4 regions of the Janthinobacterium sp. GW823-FHT06H09 genome follow, and region 4 is predicted to be linked to each of the others. Evidence: predicted binding sites of a transcription regulator. Region 4 holds the regulator's gene; each other region holds the start of a gene.
What was found. Region 4 encodes sigma-54, which starts transcription at its own class of promoters, with help from an activator protein. Its sites were predicted from a motif close to TGGCANGNAANCTGCTTT; they were not measured.
Positions count from the first base shown of each region.

Region 1 (4,358 bases), on a different contig from region 4:
TACAAGGTATCGTTGGCAATCGCCAGCGCTTCAGCTTCATCCTTGAAGGTGGTCACGGACACGACCGGTCCAAAAATTTCTTCCTGGAAGATGCGCATCTTGTTGTGCCCCTTGAACACGGTCGGACGCACGTAATAGCCGCCTTCCAGGTCGCCCGCCTGCGTGTTGCGCTCGCCCCCAGCCAGCACCTCGGCGCCTTCCTGGCGGCCGATGTCGAGGTAGGACAGGATTTTTTCCAGCTGCTCCTGCGACGCTTGGGCGCCGATCATGGTGGAAGAATCGAGCGGATTGCCCTGCTTGATGGCGGCCACGCGCTTCAGGGCCCGTTCGATGAATTTCTCGTAGATCGATTCCTGGATCAGCACGCGCGATGGGCAGGTGCACACCTCGCCTTGATTCAGCGCGAACATCGCAAAGCCTTCCAGGCACTTGTCGAAATACTCGTCGTCCGCATCCATCACGTCTTCAAAGAAGATGTTCGGCGATTTGCCGCCCAGCTCCAGGGTGACGGGAATCAGGTTTTGCGCGGCATAGCCCATGATCAGGCGGCCCGTGCCCGTTTCGCCCGTAAAGGCAATCTTGGCGATGCGCTTGCTCGAGGCCAGCGGCTTGCCCGCTTCCAGGCCGAAACCGTTGATGATGTTCAACACGCCCGGTGGCAGCAGGTCGCCGATCAGCTCGATCAACACCATGATGGAAGCGGGGGTTTGCTCTGCCGGTTTCAGGACGACGCAATTGCCGGCCGCCAGGGCTGGCGCCAGTTTCCACACGGCCATCAGAATCGGGAAATTCCACGGAATAATCTGGCCCACGACACCCAGCGGCTCGTGGTAGTGGTAGGCATAGGTTTCCGCATCGATTTGCGCGACGGAACCTTCCTGCGCGCGGATGCAGCCGGCGAAGTAACGGAAATGGTCGATGGCCAGCGGAATGTCCGCGTTCATCGTTTCGCGGATCGGCTTGCCGTTATCGATCGTTTCCGCCGTGGCGATCAGGCTCAGGTTCTGTTCGATGCGGTCGGCGATGCGGTTCAGGATATTGGCGCGCTCAGCGGGCGAGGTCTTGCCCCAGGCATCCTTGGCGGCATGGGCGGCGTCCAGCGCCAGCTCGACGTCTTCCGTCGTGGAACGGGCGATTTCGCAAAATGGCAAGCCCGTGATCGGCGTGATGTTAGGAAAGTATTCACCTTTTACTGGTGCAACGAATTTGCCGCCGATGTAATTGTCATAGCGTTGTTTGAAGGGATTGGCTACGCCCAGTTTGCTGATGTCTGCGAGATTCATGTCGTCCTCTATCGGGTTAATTAGAATGGAATTACTTAATTAAAATCAAACGTCCTGGTACAGATGGGGTGAGTACACGCAGTCTTCCGCAAATGCCGTGCCAGCTCGCCATCCCACTACAAACTTAGCCGCTTTTACCCCTGTTACAAGGGCGCGGCCTCAATGCCGGTGCGCTTTTCGGCGCATGCCCGGGCTTGAGCCGCGGGAGCGGGCCTGTTTGCGTTTTGAACAAGGTGAAGGCATCCTGTTCCAATCCGGGCCAGCCCTGCTGCTGCGGCCCGTCGCCGCTGCACAATGGAACAGGTGTACCAGACTGGAACACCTGTTCCTGTAACGCTACCGAATCACCACGCCCCATGGCAATTCGCCGACGGCAATATCGGCCACCTTGCGCGCGCTGGCCGTATCGATGACGGAGACGCTGTTCGAGCGGCCATTGGCCACGTACAGCTTGGCCCCGTCGGGCGTGATGGCCATGTTCCATGGGCGCTTGCCGACGGGAATGGTGGCCGTCACCTGCTTGCTGGCCGTATCGATCACCATCACCGTGCCGTCCGTGCCATTCGATACATACACTTGCTTGCCACCGGGATGGACGACGATGCCATTCGCATTCTTACCTGCTGGAATGGTGGCGATGGCCTTGCGCGCCGTCATATCGATCACGTAGACGGCATTGACCAGTTCGCACGCCACGTAGGCAAGGCCCGAATCCGGACTGAAACCGATGCCGCGCGGACGCAAGCCCACGGCAATGGACGCGACCTGGCGGCGTTGCGCCACGTCGATGACATCGACTTGCTCGGCCTCTTCCGCACTGACCAGCAGCCAGCGCCCATCGGGGCTGAAGACGGCATGTTCCGGGTTGCGTCCCTGCACCTTGATATCGGCAAGCACGACGCCCGTCTGGCCATCAAGCAAGGCCACGCTATTGTTTTCCTCGACGGCCACGGCCACGTAACGACCGTCGTGCGAGGCGCTCACGCCTTCGGGCGACTTGCCCAGCGCCACCATTCGGACTGGTGCGCCAGCTTCGTTATCGATCAGCAGCAAGGCGCTGCTGGCCGCATCGGTGACAAACAATTGCCGCCCGGTGGGGTCGGCGGCGATGCCGCGCGGACGCTTGCCTGTGGCGATCTGGCGCACGACCTGGTCGGTCGCCGTGTCGATCACGCTCACGGTGCCCGATTTTTCATTGGGGACATAGGCAAAAGGAGCGGCCTGGAGGGCGGTGCTGGCAAGCGCCGGCAGCAGCCAGCACACCTGGCGCAAGCGCGGGAAGAAGTTGGGCATAATCACCTTTTCAATGGCAAAACACAGGAAAAGCGCGCGGTAGCGGCGCATCTGATAATTGCTGCATGCAAACGCCGTGCCACTGACACGCGTATAATTTCCGCCCACCAATGGAGACATGGCAGGCATATTGCTTGATACAACTATGCAGACCTGCGCCGCTCACGCGCTCAAGCAGGCTTTTATTCACATTGGAGAATCCGCATGCAGCATCGTTTCCGCCTGAACACCATCGCCAGCCTGTTTGTCGCCGGCAGCGCCACCCTGGCCCCCCACGTCTTTGCCGCCGAGCCCGCTGACTTGGCCGCCGGGCAACTCATGGATACGGTGGTCATCAGCGGCAGCCGCATCGCCCACCCCAGCCAGGAAGTGCCCGCGTCCATCGACGTCGTCGACAGCACCCGCATCCAGGACGGCCAAATCCGCGTCAATGCCTCGGAAGCGCTGGCCGCCGTGCCGGGTCTGGTCGTACAAAACCGCCAAAACTACGCACAAGACTTGCAAATCTCGTCGCGCGGCTTCGGCGCCCGCTCGGCCTTCGGCGTGCGCGGCGTCAAGCTGATCAGCGATGGCATTCCCGCCAGCATGCCCGACGGGCAAGGCCAGGCTGCCACCTTCAACCTCGATACGGCCGAGCGCATCGAAGTGCTGCGCGGGCCGTTTTCTGCCATCTACGGCAACCATTCGGGCGGCGTGATCCAGCTGTTTTCCAAGGATGGGCAAAATCCCCCGTCCGTCGAACTGAACGTGACGGGCGGCAGCTTCGGCACCAGCAAGGTGGACCTGTCGGCGCAGGGCCAGGCAGGCGGCATCGGCTACGTGCTCGACGGTTCGCGCTTCCGCACGGACGGCTTCCGCGACCACAGCGCCGCCACGCGCGAACAGGCGTTCGGCAAGATCACGGTCAAGCCGAATACGGACAGCAAGCTGACCATCGTCGCCAACAGCCTGCACCAGGGCAACACGCAAGATCCGCTGGGCGCCACCTGGGCCACGTTTTCCCGCGATCCGCGCGCCGGCGAAATCGATGCGACGGACACGCAAAACCCGAAACGCACCCTGGCCGAACGCTACAACACGCGCAAGAGCATCGACCACCAGCAAATCGGCGCCACCTATGAACAATCGTTTGGCGAAGACCGCCTGCACGTGACGGCCTACGGCGGCAACCGCGACGTGATCCAGTACCAGGCTTTTACCAAGGGTTTCCAGGCGCCAGCCAGCCATTCGGGCGGCGTGGTCGACTTCCAGCGTGAGTTCTACGGCATCGACACCAACTGGCTGCACGTGAACCAGCTGGCAGGCGGCAAGCTGAGCACCACCATCGGCATCGACTATGGCCGCTCCAGCGATGACCGCACCGGCTATGAGAATTACATCGGCAACACGTTTGGCGTGAAGGGCAAGCTGCGCCGCGACGAGCAGGATGTCGTCTCCAGCCTCGATCCGTATATCCAGACAGAATGGCAGAGCGGGCCATGGCTGCTCAGCGCAGGTGTGCGCTACAGCAAGATGAAAGTGTCGGTCAACGACCGCTTCCTCGGCAATGGCGACGACAGCGGCAGCCTGGAGTTCAGCCACACGACACCGGTGCTGGGCCTGCTGTATAAACTGACGCCCAACGTCAACGTGTACGCCAGCGCCGCGCGCGGTTTCGAAGCACCCACCCTGAACGAACTGTTTTACTCGGGCACGGGCGGCGGCTTCAATTACCAGCTGAAACCGGCCACCAGCACCAACCTGGAAGCGGGTATCAAGGCCAGGATCGCGAACAACACGCAT
Region 1 covers NZ_JBXAHC010000030.1:8,214-12,571, reverse strand. Annotated here, with positions in the region: gene adh (aldehyde dehydrogenase) at 1-1,283, opposite strand, end outside; gene AC1Q6X_RS27470 (beta-propeller fold lactonase family protein) at 1,620-2,576, opposite strand; gene AC1Q6X_RS27465 (TonB-dependent receptor family protein) at 2,781-4,358, shown strand, end outside.
Region 1: a site for sigma-54 is predicted at 2,641-2,658, ahead of AC1Q6X_RS27470 (beta-propeller fold lactonase family protein). Genes of this name have one in related genera too.

Region 2 (4,358 bases), on a different contig from region 4:
TGGCGATCACGCCCAGCGCATCGACCATCGGCGTGTGCGAATCCGTGCCCACCAGGGTGTCGGGATAGGCCACGCCGTCCTGTACCTGGATCACGGGCGACATGCGCTCGAGGTTGATCTGGTGCAGGATGCCGTTACCGGGCGGGATCACGTCGACGTTTTTAAAGGCTTTCTTGGTCCAGTCGATGAAGTCGAAACGGTCTTCGTTGCGGCGGTCTTCGATGGCGCGGTTCTTGGCGAAGGCGTCGGGGTCGAAGCCGCCGCATTCGACTGCCAGCGAATGGTCGACCACCAGCTGCGTGGGCACGACGGGATTGACCAGGGCCGGGTCGCCGCCCTGGGCCGCGATGGCATCGCGCAGGCCGGCCAGGTCGACCAGGGCCGTCTGGCCCAGGATGTCATGGCAGACGACGCGGGCGGGGAACCAGGGGAAATCGAGGTCGCGACGGCGTTCGATGAACTGGCTCAGCGAGGCGTTCAGGGTGGCCGGGTCGCAGCGGCGCACGAGGTTTTCGGCCAGTACGCGCGAGGTGTAGGGCAAGGTGGCATAGGCGCCTGGCTGGATCGCGTCGACGGCGGCGCGCGTGTCGAAGTAATCTAGCTGGGTACCCGGCAAGGATTTGCGGTACAGGGTATTCATGGGGGTACTCATTATTTGCGGTCCTTGATCGGCACGAATTCCAGGTCTTCCGGGCCCACGTAGTTGGCGCTCGGGCGGATGATCTTGTTGTCGATGCGCTGCTCGATGATGTGGGCGGCCCAGCCCGAGGTGCGCGAGATGACGAACAGCGGCGTGAACATCGCCGTCGGCACGCCCATCATGTGGTAGGACACGGCCGAGAACCAGTCCAGGTTCGGGAACATGTTCTTGATTTCCCACATGACCGATTCCAGGCGCTCGGCGATGTCGAACATCTTGGTCGATCCCGCTTCGTGCGACAGCGAGCGGGCCACTTCCTTGATGACTTTATTGCGCGGGTCCGAAATCGTGTAGACGGGGTGGCCGAAACCGATCACCACTTCCTTGTTGGCCACGCGCTCGCGGATATCCGCTTCCGCTTCGTCCGCGTTGTCGTAACGCTTCTGGATGTCCAGTGCCACTTCGTTCGCGCCGCCGTGTTTCGGGCCGCGCAGTGCGCCGATGGCGCCCGTGATGGCCGAGTGGATGTCGGAACCCGTGCCGGCGATGACGCGGCTGGTGAAGGTCGACGCGTTGAATTCGTGTTCCGCGTACAGGATCAGCGAGGTGTGCATGGCTTTTTCCCACGACGCCGACGGTTTTTCGCCGTGCAGCAGGTGCAGGAAGTGGCCGCCGATCGAGTCGTCGTCCGTTTCCACTTCGATGCGCTTGCCGTTATGGCTGTAGTGGTACCAGTACAGCAGCATGGAGCCGAACGACGCCATCAGGCGGTCGGCGATGTCGCGCGCGCCCGGCGCGTTGTGATCGTCCTTTTCCGGCAGGGCGCAGCCCAGCACGGACACGCCCGTGCGCATCACGTCCATCGGGTGGGCGGCGGCCGGCAGCGCTTCCAGCGCCAGCTTGACGGCCGACGGCAAGCCGCGCAATGACTTCAGCTTGGCCTTGTAGCCTTTCAGTTCCGCCAAGGTTGGCAGCTTGCCGTGCACCAGCAGGTAGGCGATTTCCTCGAACTCGCAGCTGTCGGCCACGTCCAGGATGTCGTAGCCGCGGTAATGCAAATCGTTGCCGGTCTTGCCGACCGAGCACAGCGCCGTGTTGCCGGCGGTGACGCCGGACAGGGCGACGGATTTTTTAGGCTTGAAAGTGGCGGCTTGCGGTGCGGTCATTGTGTTCTCCAGATTGAATAGTCTCGGGTGCGTCACTACGGGACCGGCATGCGGTCCCTGCTTTTTGCTTATTTTTGCTTATTTCTGCTTATTTCTTTTGCGCGGCGAACAGCGCGTCCAGTTTCTGCTCAAAATCATGATAGTTGATCGATTCATACAGTTCCATACGCGTCTGCATGGTATCGACGACGTTCTTTTGCGTGCCGTCGCGGCGCAGCGCCTGGTAGACGTTTTCCGCCGCCTTGTTCATGGCGCGGAAGGCCGACAGCGGGTACAGGGCCAGGCCCACGTGGGCGCTGCGCAGTTCGTCCAAGGTGAACAGCGGCGTGGAACCGAATTCCGTGATGTTGGCCAGAATCGGCACGTTGACGGCCTTGGCGAACGTGGCGTACATGTCCAGGTCCGTGATGGCTTCCGGGAAGATCATGTCGGCGCCCGCCTCGACGCAGGCGACGGCGCGCTCCAGTGCCGCTTCCAGGCCATCGACGGCCAGCGCATCGGTGCGCGCCATGATGACGAAATTCGGGTCCGTACGCGCATCGACGGCCGCCTTGATGCGGTCGACCATTTCTTCCTTGCTCACGATTTCCTTGCCCGGACGGTGGCCGCAGCGCTTGGCGCCCACCTGGTCTTCGATGTGCAGGCCGGCCGCGCCGAACTTGATCATCGATTTCACCGTGCGCGCCACGTTGAAGGCGGAGGCGCCGAAGCCCGTGTCGGCGTCGACCAGCAACGGCAGGTCGCACACGTCGGTGATGCGGCGGATGTCGGTCAGCACGTCGTCCAGGCTGGAAATGCCCAGGTCTGGCAAGCCCAGCGATCCGGCCGCGACGCCGCCGCCGGACAGGTAGATGGCTTTATAGCCGGCGCGCTTGGCCAGCAAGGCGTGGTTGGCGTTGATGGCGCCGACGACTTGCAACGGGGATTCTTCCTGGACGGCCTTGCGGAATGCGGCACCTGCTGAGTATTGAGTCATGTGTTCACCTTATGGGTTTCGGATGGTCCCGAATGTTTCATGGAGTGGCTATGAGCATTGGTATTGCAAATGCCGTGCCAGCACCATGCGCTCGCGCGGAAAATGCGCCACGGCACAGTGAAAACCAGGGAAATGGCCACGTATCGGCGCTGCACGCGTTGTCACGCCAGGGAACAGCGATGTCACGATTCAGGCCAATGATGTTTCAAATATGTTTCAATCATTCCATTTGAAACATTGAAACATGAAACATATGAGACTGCCACCGGCGACGCGCATAAAAAAACAGCCGGCGGGCGCCGGCTGCAGGTTTGCTGGAAATTCAGGGGCTAAGCCAGCCGCACCAGCGGATTGGCGATGATGTTGTCGATCTGGCGCACGGCTTCTTCGCAGGCGGCGGCAATGGCGCCCTCCTCGTCGTCGCGCACGAATTGCATGGTCGAGCCTTCGAACACCTCCAGGCCTTCCGCCGTGGCGCGTTCGATGTCGCAACTGGCCGACCATTTGCCATCGGTGGTGGGCACGGCCAGGGGAACGATTTCCCAGCCTTTATAGTGAATTTTAGAACTGCTATTCATGGGGTGCCTCCTTTGACTGACTCAATACTGGAAATCGTAGCATGAAGCGTGACCGCTAGCGACGTGTTTCACGCGCCGGCGCGCGGTCAGGCCGACTTTCAGGCTAAACGATTTACGCTGGCTCAAGGACGCAGCAGATTATCCACTTCCGTCCTGGCCACTTCCAGGCCCGCCGTGCAAGCGGTTTCGGGCGCCGCGTAGCCGCCCAGGGTGCGGCTGCGCGTGATCGCCTGCGCTTCCGGCTCACCGTCGCGCTGCAGGCGGTAGGTAAAATCCCATAAATCGTCGTTATCCTTTTGCGGGGTCACGGAAATCGTAAAACCGCGGTACTGTTCGCTGCGTACAGTGATATCGTTCATGAATTCCTCCTTGGAAGAATGAGGTTACCATGCTGCAAGCGCCAGGGTGCGCACGACTGTGACGGGCGCATGCATGCCCGCATATCTGTTTTTCGCATGTCAAATGTCAATTTGCAGCATTTTTTTAGCGAACTCTGGCGATATAATGCCATTCCCTTGCCCGTCCCTTGCCGCCGCGATGACTCCACAAATCCAAGCCTTCTTCGACCCGACCACCGCCACCGTCACCTACGTTGTCTACGAGGCCGATGGCCGCGACTGCGCCATCATCGATTCCGTGCTCGACTACGACCCGAAGGCGGGCCGCACCTCGACCGCCTCGGCCGACAAGGTGATCGCCTTCGTGCGCGAACACGGCTTGCAGTGCCGCTGGCTGCTGGAAACCCACGCGCACGCCGATCATCTTTCCGCCGCGCCCTACCTGCAACAGCAGCTGGGCGGTGACGTGGCCATCGGCGCCGCCATCCAGACGGTGCAGCAGGCATTCGCGGCCGTCTATCACCAGAATGACGCCAGGGCCGACGGCTCGCAATTCGACCAACTGTTCGCGCCCGACCAGGTGTTTCATATCGGCAAGCTGGAAGTGCGCGCGCTGCATGTGCCCGGCCACACGCCGGCCGACCTGGCGTACCAGATCGG
Region 2 covers NZ_JBXAHC010000006.1:123,297-127,654, reverse strand. Annotated here, with positions in the region: gene acnD (Fe/S-dependent 2-methylisocitrate dehydratase AcnD) at 1-640, opposite strand, end outside; gene prpC (bifunctional 2-methylcitrate synthase/citrate synthase) at 652-1,806, opposite strand; gene prpB (methylisocitrate lyase) at 1,895-2,782, opposite strand; gene AC1Q6X_RS11695 (hypothetical protein) at 3,112-3,360, opposite strand; gene AC1Q6X_RS11690 (hypothetical protein) at 3,483-3,719, opposite strand; gene AC1Q6X_RS11685 (MBL fold metallo-hydrolase) at 3,898-4,358, shown strand, end outside.
Region 2: a site for sigma-54 is predicted at 2,845-2,862, ahead of prpB (methylisocitrate lyase). Genes of this name have one in related genera too.

Region 3 (4,358 bases), on a different contig from region 4:
GCTGATTCGCCTTTCCCTGGCGTGCCAGCTGCAGGGCAAAGGCTGCCGCTACCCGCGTGGCGATGGCTCGCGTGCTTTCTCCGGCGCCGGCGTGCCGGCCCAGCGCCGCCGGCGGCATGGCGGCCACTTCAATCTGCAGGTCGATACGGTCGAGTAGCGGACCGGACAGGCGGCTGTGATAACGGAGCACGGCGTCCGGCGTGCAGCGGCAACGTCCCGAAGCGTGGCCCAGATAGCCGCACGGGCAGGGATTCATGGCGGCGATCAGCTGGAAGCGGGCAGGAAACTCGGCCTGGCGGGCCGCGCGTGAAATGTTGATCACGCCCGATTCCATGGGCTGGCGCAGCACATCGAGCACCCGGCGCTGGAATTCGGCGATTTCATCGAGAAACAGCACGCCGCAGTGCGCGAGCGAGATTTCTCCGGGGCGCGGCACGTTGCCGCCGCCCACCAGGGCCACGCCGGACGCCGTCTGGTGCGGGGCGCGATAGGGGCGGCGTTTCCAGTGTTCCACCTTGAAGTGGCCGCCCAGCGAATGCACGGCGGCCGATTCCAGCGCCTCTTCGTCGCTCATGGGCGGCAGCACGCCGGGAAAACGGCTGGCCAGCATGGTCTTGCCCGCGCCCGGCGGCCCGACCATCAGGACGTTATGGCCGCCCGCGGCCGCCACTTCCAGCGCCCGCCGCGCCTGCTGCTGCCCTTGCACGTCGGCAAAGTCAGGATACGGAAAGGCGTGCGCTGCCAGCATGGGCTGGTGGCGTTGCAGGGCGGTCTGGCTGCCGTGCGCGGCAAAATGCGCGCAGACTTCGAGCAGGCTGTGGGCGGGATAGATGCAGGCATCGCGGACCAGCGCCGCCTCGTCCGCGTTCGCCTGCGGCAGGATGAAGGCGCGTGGCGCGCCCGCTGGGCAGCGCTGCATGGCAAAGGTCATGGCCAGCGCGCCGCGGATGGGGCGCAACTGGCCCGACAGTGACAGTTCGCCGGCGAATTCATAGTGGTGTAATTGGTCGCCTGGCAACTGGCCGGAGGCGGCCAGGATGCCCAGGGCAATGGGCAGATCGAAACGGCCCGATTCCTTGGGCAGGTCCGCCGGCGCCAGGTTGGCCGTGATGCGCCGCGCCGGCATCTCGAAGCCGCAGTTTTGCAGCGCGGCACGGACGCGGTCGCGCGATTCCTTCACTTCCGTATCCGGCAGGCCGACTATCGTAAATGAAGGCAAACCGTTGGCAAGGTGGACTTCGACACTTACCTCGGGCGCTTCCATGCCGGCCAGGGCGCGGCTTTTCAGGACGGCCAGACTCATCAAACTCCCCTGTGGCGCGGGCGCGGGCAGTCTCAGTCTAGCGCGTGAAACGCCGTCAGGCTTGAGCTATGCCAGCAAGGCCGTCAATAACGTGGTCTGGCTGGCGTCACCTCACAACCTTACACCTTGGCCTTGGGTTCGTTCAGACGCGTTTCCAGTTCGATCAGGCGCAATTCCAGTGCGTCGAGCTTGGCGCGGGTCTTGGCCAGCACTTGCGCCTGGATATCGAATTCTTCGCGCGTGACGAGATCGAGGCGGGCGAAGCCTTGGGTCATCATCGATTTCACGTTTTTCTCGATATCCTTGGCCGGCGAGTTCTCGATGGCCTGGTGGATCTTGCCTTGCAAGTCGTTAAAGAAGGTATTCATGTCCATGTTCAGTCCTTTTATGGTGCGGCATGTGCATCGCACCATTGCGGTGCACAGCGGTGTTAATCTGGTGCGAAAATAGGCAAATCCACAACGCTTCAGCAACGTATTTCCGCATGCCCAGCGGCTTGCACGGTATGTATGGCCGGAAAGGCACCTGTCAAGGTGGCAAGAGAGCTGGCACGTATTCTGCTAAAGAAGGTATGAACGCTTTGTGATCTCCAGCCAAGATTTTAAACCTCAACCGCTTTAAAAGTTCAATAAAAGGGAATCGCCATGAAGAATCTGTCCAAGAACATGACTTTAGCTGCAGCGTTGACGCTGGCCATGACCGCCTTGTGCGGCAGCGCCATGGCCCAGGATGCAGTGGCGGCGCCTGCTGCGGCCGAAGCCGTACCTGATAACGTGGTGAGCTACAACGTGGCGCTGACCAGCGACTACCGCTACCGTGGCGTGTCGCAAAGCCGTCTCGACCCTGCCATCAGCGGCGGCGCCGACTATACCCACAATCCGACGGGTTTGTACGTGGGGACCTGGCTGTCGAGCATCAAATGGATCAAAGACGGCGGCGGCGATACCAACCTGGAATGGGATATCTACGGCGGCAAACGTGGCGAGATCAGCAAGGATTTCACCTACGATGTGGGCGGCCTGTACTACTTCTATCCGTCAAATGGGCTGAGCACCAACGCGAACACCTTCGAACTGTACGGCCAGCTCGGCTATGGCCCGGCCTACATCAAGTACTCGCATTCGACCAGTAATCTGTTCGGCGTGCCTGACAGCAAGAACAGCGGCTACCTCGATGTGGGTGCCAACGTCGATGTGCACGATGGCTACATGCTGAACCTGCATGCCGGACGCCAGAAGGTCGCGCACAACGATGCCCTCAGCTATAACGATTACAAGATCGGCGTGACCAAGGATTTCGGCGTGGTGACCGTGGCTCTGGCCGCCGTCAAGGCCAACATCACGTCGCTGGCACCGAATGGCAAGAATCTGGCGAAATCCGGTCTCGTGCTGACCGTATCCAAAACCTTTTAAGCGAGACTGCCATGAAAATGATTACTGCAATCATTAAACCGTTCAAACTGGACGAAGTACGCGAAGCCTTGTCGGCTATCAATGTGCAAGGCATTACCGTCACCGAAGTCAAAGGTTTCGGCCGCCAGAAAGGCCACACGGAACTCTACCGTGGCGCCGAGTATGTCGTTGATTTTTTGCCAAAAACCAAGATTGAAGCAGCCGTCGATGACGCCATTGTCGACCAGGCCATCGAAGCGATCGAAGGCGCCGCGCGTACCGGTAAAATCGGCGACGGCAAGATTTTCGTCTACAACCTGGAACAAGTCATCCGCATCCGTACCGGTGAAACCGGCAACGAAGCGCTCTAAGGGGAATATTGATGCGTAAAAATATAACAAAATTGCTCGCTGGGATAGCCTGTCTGTGTGCGTTTGGCGTCGCCGCGCCGAGCTTTGCCGATGCCCCTGCCAAGACGGAGGCGGCCACGACCACGGCCGTTGCCGCCCCCGCCGTCACGCCCGTGCCTGACGCCGCGCCCGCTGCCGCCGCCCCGGCCCCGGCCGCTGCCGCACCGGCTGCCGCCCCTGTCGCCAACAAGGGCGATACCAGTTTCATGATGATTTCCACCTTGCTGGTGATTTTGATGACCATCCCCGGCCTGGCCCTGTTCTACGGCGGCCTGGTGCGCTCGAAGAACATGCTGTCGGTGCTGATGCAAGTGTTCATGGTGTTCGCGCTGGTCATCGTGCTGTGGTGTATTTACGGTTACTCGGTCGCCTTCACGGAAAAAACCGCCTTCTTCGGTGGCTTCGACCGCCTGTTCCTGAACGGTATCTGGGATCCGGCCAAGGGCACGTTTGCCGCCGCCGCCACCTTCAGCAAGGGTGTCGTCATTCCCGAGTTCGTCTTCGTCGCCTTCCAGGGCACGTTTGCCGCCATCACCTGCGCACTGATCGTCGGCGCCTTCGCCGAGCGCGCCAAGTTTGCCGCCGTGCTGGCCTTCGTCGTGCTGTGGTTCACATTTGCCTACCTGCCAGCGGCCCACATGGTGTGGTTCTGGACCGGTCCTGACCTGATCACCAATGCCGCCACCTCGGCCAGCGAAGCCCTGAAAGCGGGCTGGATCTGGCAAAAAGGCGCGCTGGACTTCGCCGGCGGCACCGTGGTGCACATCAATGCCGCCGTCGCCGGCCTGGTGGGCGCGATCATGATCGGCAAGCGCGTCGGCTACGGCCGCGAATCGATGGCGCCGCACTCGCTGACGATGACCATGATCGGCGCTTCGCTGCTGTGGGTGGGCTGGTTCGGTTTCAATGCCGGTTCCTCGCTGGAAGCGGGCGACGTAGCGGCATTGGCTTTCGTCAACACCTTGCTGGCCACGGCCGCCGCCACCCTGTCGTGGGTATTTGGCGAGTGGATCAGCAAAGGCAAGCCATCCATGCTCGGTGGCGCGTCCGGCGCCGTGGCCGGCCTGGTGGCGATCACCCCGGCGGCCGGCTTTGTCGGCCCGATGGGCGGCCTGGTCATCGGCCTGCTGGCCGGTATCGTCTGCCTGTGGGGCGTGAATGGCCTGAAACGCCTGATCGGCGCCGACGATTCGCTCGACGTGTTCGGCGTGCATGGCGTGGGCGGTATCCTCGGTGCCTTGCTGACGGGCGTGT
Region 3 covers NZ_JBXAHC010000010.1:1,483-5,840, forward strand. Annotated here, with positions in the region: gene AC1Q6X_RS18000 (YifB family Mg chelatase-like AAA ATPase) at 1-1,303, opposite strand, end outside; gene AC1Q6X_RS18005 (accessory factor UbiK family protein) at 1,423-1,677, opposite strand; gene AC1Q6X_RS18010 (TorF family putative porin) at 1,948-2,715, shown strand; gene AC1Q6X_RS18015 (P-II family nitrogen regulator) at 2,727-3,065, shown strand; gene AC1Q6X_RS18020 (ammonium transporter) at 3,077-4,358, shown strand, end outside.
Region 3: a site for sigma-54 is predicted at 1,850-1,867, ahead of AC1Q6X_RS18010 (TorF family putative porin). Genes of this name have one in related genera too.

Region 4 (4,358 bases):
GGATGGCGGCAGCATCGACATCAGCGGCGTGGACATTTCCAGCCTGCCGATCCACCGCCGCGCACAGATGGGCCTGTCGTATCTGCCGCAGGAGGCGTCCGTGTTCCGCAAGCTGACGGTGGAAGACAATATCCGCGCCGTGCTGGAAATCCAGACCGTCGAAGGCCGTCCTTTGAAGAAGGCCGAGATCGAGGAACGCCTGGATAAACTGCTGGCCGACTTGCAGATTGAAAAGTTGCGCGAGAACCAGGCGCTGTCCCTGTCGGGCGGCGAGCGCCGCCGCGTGGAAATCGCCCGCGCCCTGGCCACCGATCCCCGTTTCGTGCTGCTCGACGAACCGTTCGCCGGCGTCGACCCGATCGCCGTGATCGAGATCCAGCGCATCGTGCGCTTCTTGAAGGAGCGCAATATCGGCGTGCTGATCACCGATCATAATGTGCGCGAGACGCTGGGTATTTGCGACCGTGCCTACATCATCAACCAGGGCTCGGTACTGGCGTCGGGACGCCCCGACGACATCATCGCGAACGAGTCGGTACGCCGGGTCTATCTGGGCGAACACTTCCGCATGTAAGCCAATGAAACAATCATTGCAGCTGCGCACTTCGCAGCACCTGGCACTGACGCCGCAGTTGCAGCAATCGATACGCCTGTTGCAATTGTCTACTCTGGAATTGCATCAGGAACTCGAGCAACTGCTGACGGACAATCCCTTGCTCGAGCGCCTCGACGATCCACTCGACCGTTCGCTGCGCCTGCTGTCCGACGGGGCCTTGAGCTCCACGGCCGCGCCGGCCGAAGCGCCGCCCCAGCCGCCAGGCCAGGAGGCGCCCGCGGCGCCGGCCGAAGCGGAAACCTTTGACGGCGAGGCGGGCGAGGGCCCGGCCGCCGCGGATGGCGGCGACAGCGACTGGAGCGAAGCGAGCCGGGGCAAGGCGCCCGACGACGAAGATTCCCGCCCGCAACTGGAGGCCCATCACTGCACCCTGCGCGAACACCTGATGGAGCAGATGCGCGTGACGGTGCTCGAATTGCGCGACCGCGCGCTGGTCGAGCTGATCATCGACGCGCTCGACGACAATGGCTACCTGGAAGAGTCGCTCGACGACATCCTGGCGCGCCTGCCGGAAGAGCTGGAAATCGATGCCGACGAGATGCGCACGGCCTTGTCGCTGCTGCAAAGTTTCGATCCGCCCGGCGTGGGCGCGCGCAATGCGTCCGAATGCCTGGCGCTGCAGATCAAGCGCTTGCCGCACATCGCCATGGTGACGCGGCGCATGGCCCTCGTCATCGTGGAAAAGCACCTGGCCTGGTTTGCCCAGCGCGATTTCAACAAGCTGAAAAAAGCCCTCGATTGCGACGATGAAGACTTGCGTGAAGCGCAGACGGTAATTCGCCAGTGCAACCCGCATCCGGGCGCCGTGTTCGCTGCGGACGTGTCCGATTACGTGGTGCCCGACGTCGTCGTCAAGCGCGCGCGCAATGGCTGGCAAGTGACCCTGAACAACGACGTCATGCCGCGCCTGCGCGTCAATGCCATGTACGCCAACTTGCTCAAGCAGGGCAAGGGCGAGGGCGCCATGGGTGCACAGTTGCAGGAAGCCAAGTGGCTGATCAAGAATATGCGCCAGCGCTTCGACACGATTCTGCGCGTGGCGCAGGCGATAGTAGAAAGACAAAAGAACTTTTTCTCGCATGGGGCCGTTGCCATGCGCCCCCTTGTGCTCCGTGAAATAGCTGATACACTGGGTTTACACGAGAGTACTATCTCGCGGGTAACAACTCAAAAGTACATGCTGACCCCGCACGGCATGTTCGAGTTGAAATATTTCTTTGGTAGCCACGTCGCCACCGAAGCGGGGGGCGAAGCGTCATCGACGGCGATACGGGCATTGATCGTGCAACTGACAGGAGCAGAAGACCCTAAAAATCCTTTATCCGACAGTAAGATTGCGGACATGCTGGGGGAACAAGGCATGGTGATTGCGCGACGTACTGTTGCCAAATACCGGGAAGCATTAAAAATTCCGCCAGTGAGCCTGCGTAAGTGTTTGTAAGTTTTTTTCGGTTCCTCTGCGGGCCGGATACGATGGACCGCACGAACCCGATCATCTTTAGGAGTGTGTATGAATCTCACCATCAGCGGACATCATCTCGAAGTGACACCAGCCATCCGTGAATACGTACAAACGAAGCTGGAGCGCGTGAAACGTCATTTCGATCAAGTTATCGATATCGCCGTGATTCTGACCGTGGATAACCTCAAAGAGAAAGAAAAACGTCAAAAGGCCGAAGTCAACCTGCGTCTGAGTGGTAAAACTGTCTATGTGGAAAGCCTGGCACACGACCTGTATGCCGCGATCGATACCCTGATCGACAAGCTCGATAGGCAAGTGATGAAATACAAAACCAAAGTGCAAGGGCACGGTAAAGAGGCGATCAAGCATCTGCCAGACAGTTCGGAAGAAGAATTCGCCCCCGCCTAAGCGGCCCGCGACTTTCAACCGGCTGTGATCAACTAAGGGCGCACATTGCGCCCTTTTTTGCGTCCAGCGAAACGCAATGTTCGCCGCGCAGGCGCTAGAATGTTTGCACTTTCACTTCTTTCCTGCCTGCCATGAGCGACCTCGTCCAGATTTCCATCCGCCACCGCACGGGCCACATCGTGCTCGACCGTCCGAAAGCCTTGAATTCCCTGTCGCTGGAGATGGTGCGCGCCCTGAGCGCGGCCTTGCTGGCATGGCGCGACGATCCGCAGGTGGACGCCGTGGTGATCCGCTCCAGCAGCGAAAAAGCCCTGTGCGCGGGTGGCGACATCCGTTTCTTTTACGATGCGGGCCTGGCCACGCCGCAGGGCGGCAGCGCCTTGCTGGAAGATTTCTTTACGGAAGAATATGCTTTAAATCATTTGATCCATTTTTATCCGAAACCGTATATCGCCGTCATGGATGGGGTGGTGATGGGCGGCGGCATGGGCGTGGCGCAAGCGGGGCCCGGCAACCGCCTGCGCATCGTCACAGGCCGCACGCGCATGGCTATGCCGGAAGTCAATATCGGCCTGTTCCCCGACGTGGGCGGCAGTTACTTTTTGTCCCGTCTGGCCGGTCAGCTGGGCCTGTACCTGGGCTTGACGGGTTTGACGATCAACGCGGCCGACGCCCTGTACACGGGCCTGGCCGACGTGTATCTGCCCGAGGCGCAGATGGGGGCGCTGCTGGCCCTGTTCGAGTCCACACCGGGCGAGGCCTTGCCGGTCGCCATCAAGGCGCTGGCGGCGCCTTTCCAGGCCGAGGCGGGCGCTTCCCTCCTGGCCACGGCGCGCGCGGCGCTGGACCGCCATTTCAGCGCGGGTTCGGTGGCCGCCATCATGGCCTCGCTGGCGCAGGATGACGGCGCATTCGCGGCGAAGGCGCTGGCGGCCATGCGCCTGCGCTCGCCCTTGATGATGTCGGTGACCCTGGAGTTGCTGCAGCGGGGCGCCCACCTGGGCGTGGCCGATTGCCTGCGCATGGAGCGCACGGTGGTGCGCCACAATTTCGAACATGGCGAAGTGCTCGAAGGCGTGCGCGCGCTGGTGGTCGACAAGGACAATGCCCCGCGCTGGCAGCCTGCCAGCCTGGACGGGGTCGACGCGGCCATGGTGGCGCGTTTCTTCGCCCCCGTCTGGCCGGCGCAAGCCCATCCGCTGCGCCACCTCGACTGATTAAGAACGCTCGCGGTGGCGCAGCACGACTCTTTCTTTGGGGCCGAAATACTGCGCCAGCCGTTCCGCCATGTACACGGAGCGGTGCTGGCCGCCCGTGCAGCCCAGCGCCACCGTCAAATAGCTGCGGTTGTCGGACTTGAACGACGGCAACCATTTCTCGATGAAGGCGCGGATGTCGGCCAGCAGCTCCAGCGCGCTCGGTTGCGCGTCGAGGAAAGCGATCACGGGCGCGTCGCGGCCGTCGAGCGGGCGCAGGGCCAGGTCGTAATAGGGATTGGGCAAGGCCCGCACGTCGAAGACGAAATCGGCATCGAGCGGCACGCCCAGCTTGAAGGCGAACGATTCGAAGAACAGGGTCAGCGGCGCGCGCTCTGAGGCGACGATATCCTTGATCCATGCGCGCAATTTGTTGGCGCTCAGTTCCGAGGTATCGATCACATGGCCCAGCTGTTCGATGGCCGACAGGCGTTCGCGTTCTTCCGAGATGCACTCGATCAGGGTGCGGCGGCTGGCCGGATTCTGGTTCGGGCGCAACTCGTGCGACAGCGGATGGCTGCGCCGCGTTTCCGAGAAGCGCGCCACCAGCGAATGTGTGGTGGCTGTCAGGAACATGACCTTGACGTCATGCCCCTGGTCGCGCAACAGCGCGACA
Region 4 covers NZ_JBXAHC010000013.1:132,785-137,142, reverse strand. Annotated here, with positions in the region: gene lptB (LPS export ABC transporter ATP-binding protein) at 1-574, shown strand, start outside; gene AC1Q6X_RS21835 (RNA polymerase factor sigma-54) at 579-2,057, shown strand; gene hpf (ribosome hibernation-promoting factor, HPF/YfiA family) at 2,127-2,486, shown strand; gene AC1Q6X_RS21825 (enoyl-CoA hydratase/isomerase family protein) at 2,618-3,703, shown strand; gene rapZ (RNase adapter RapZ) at 3,704-4,358, opposite strand, start outside.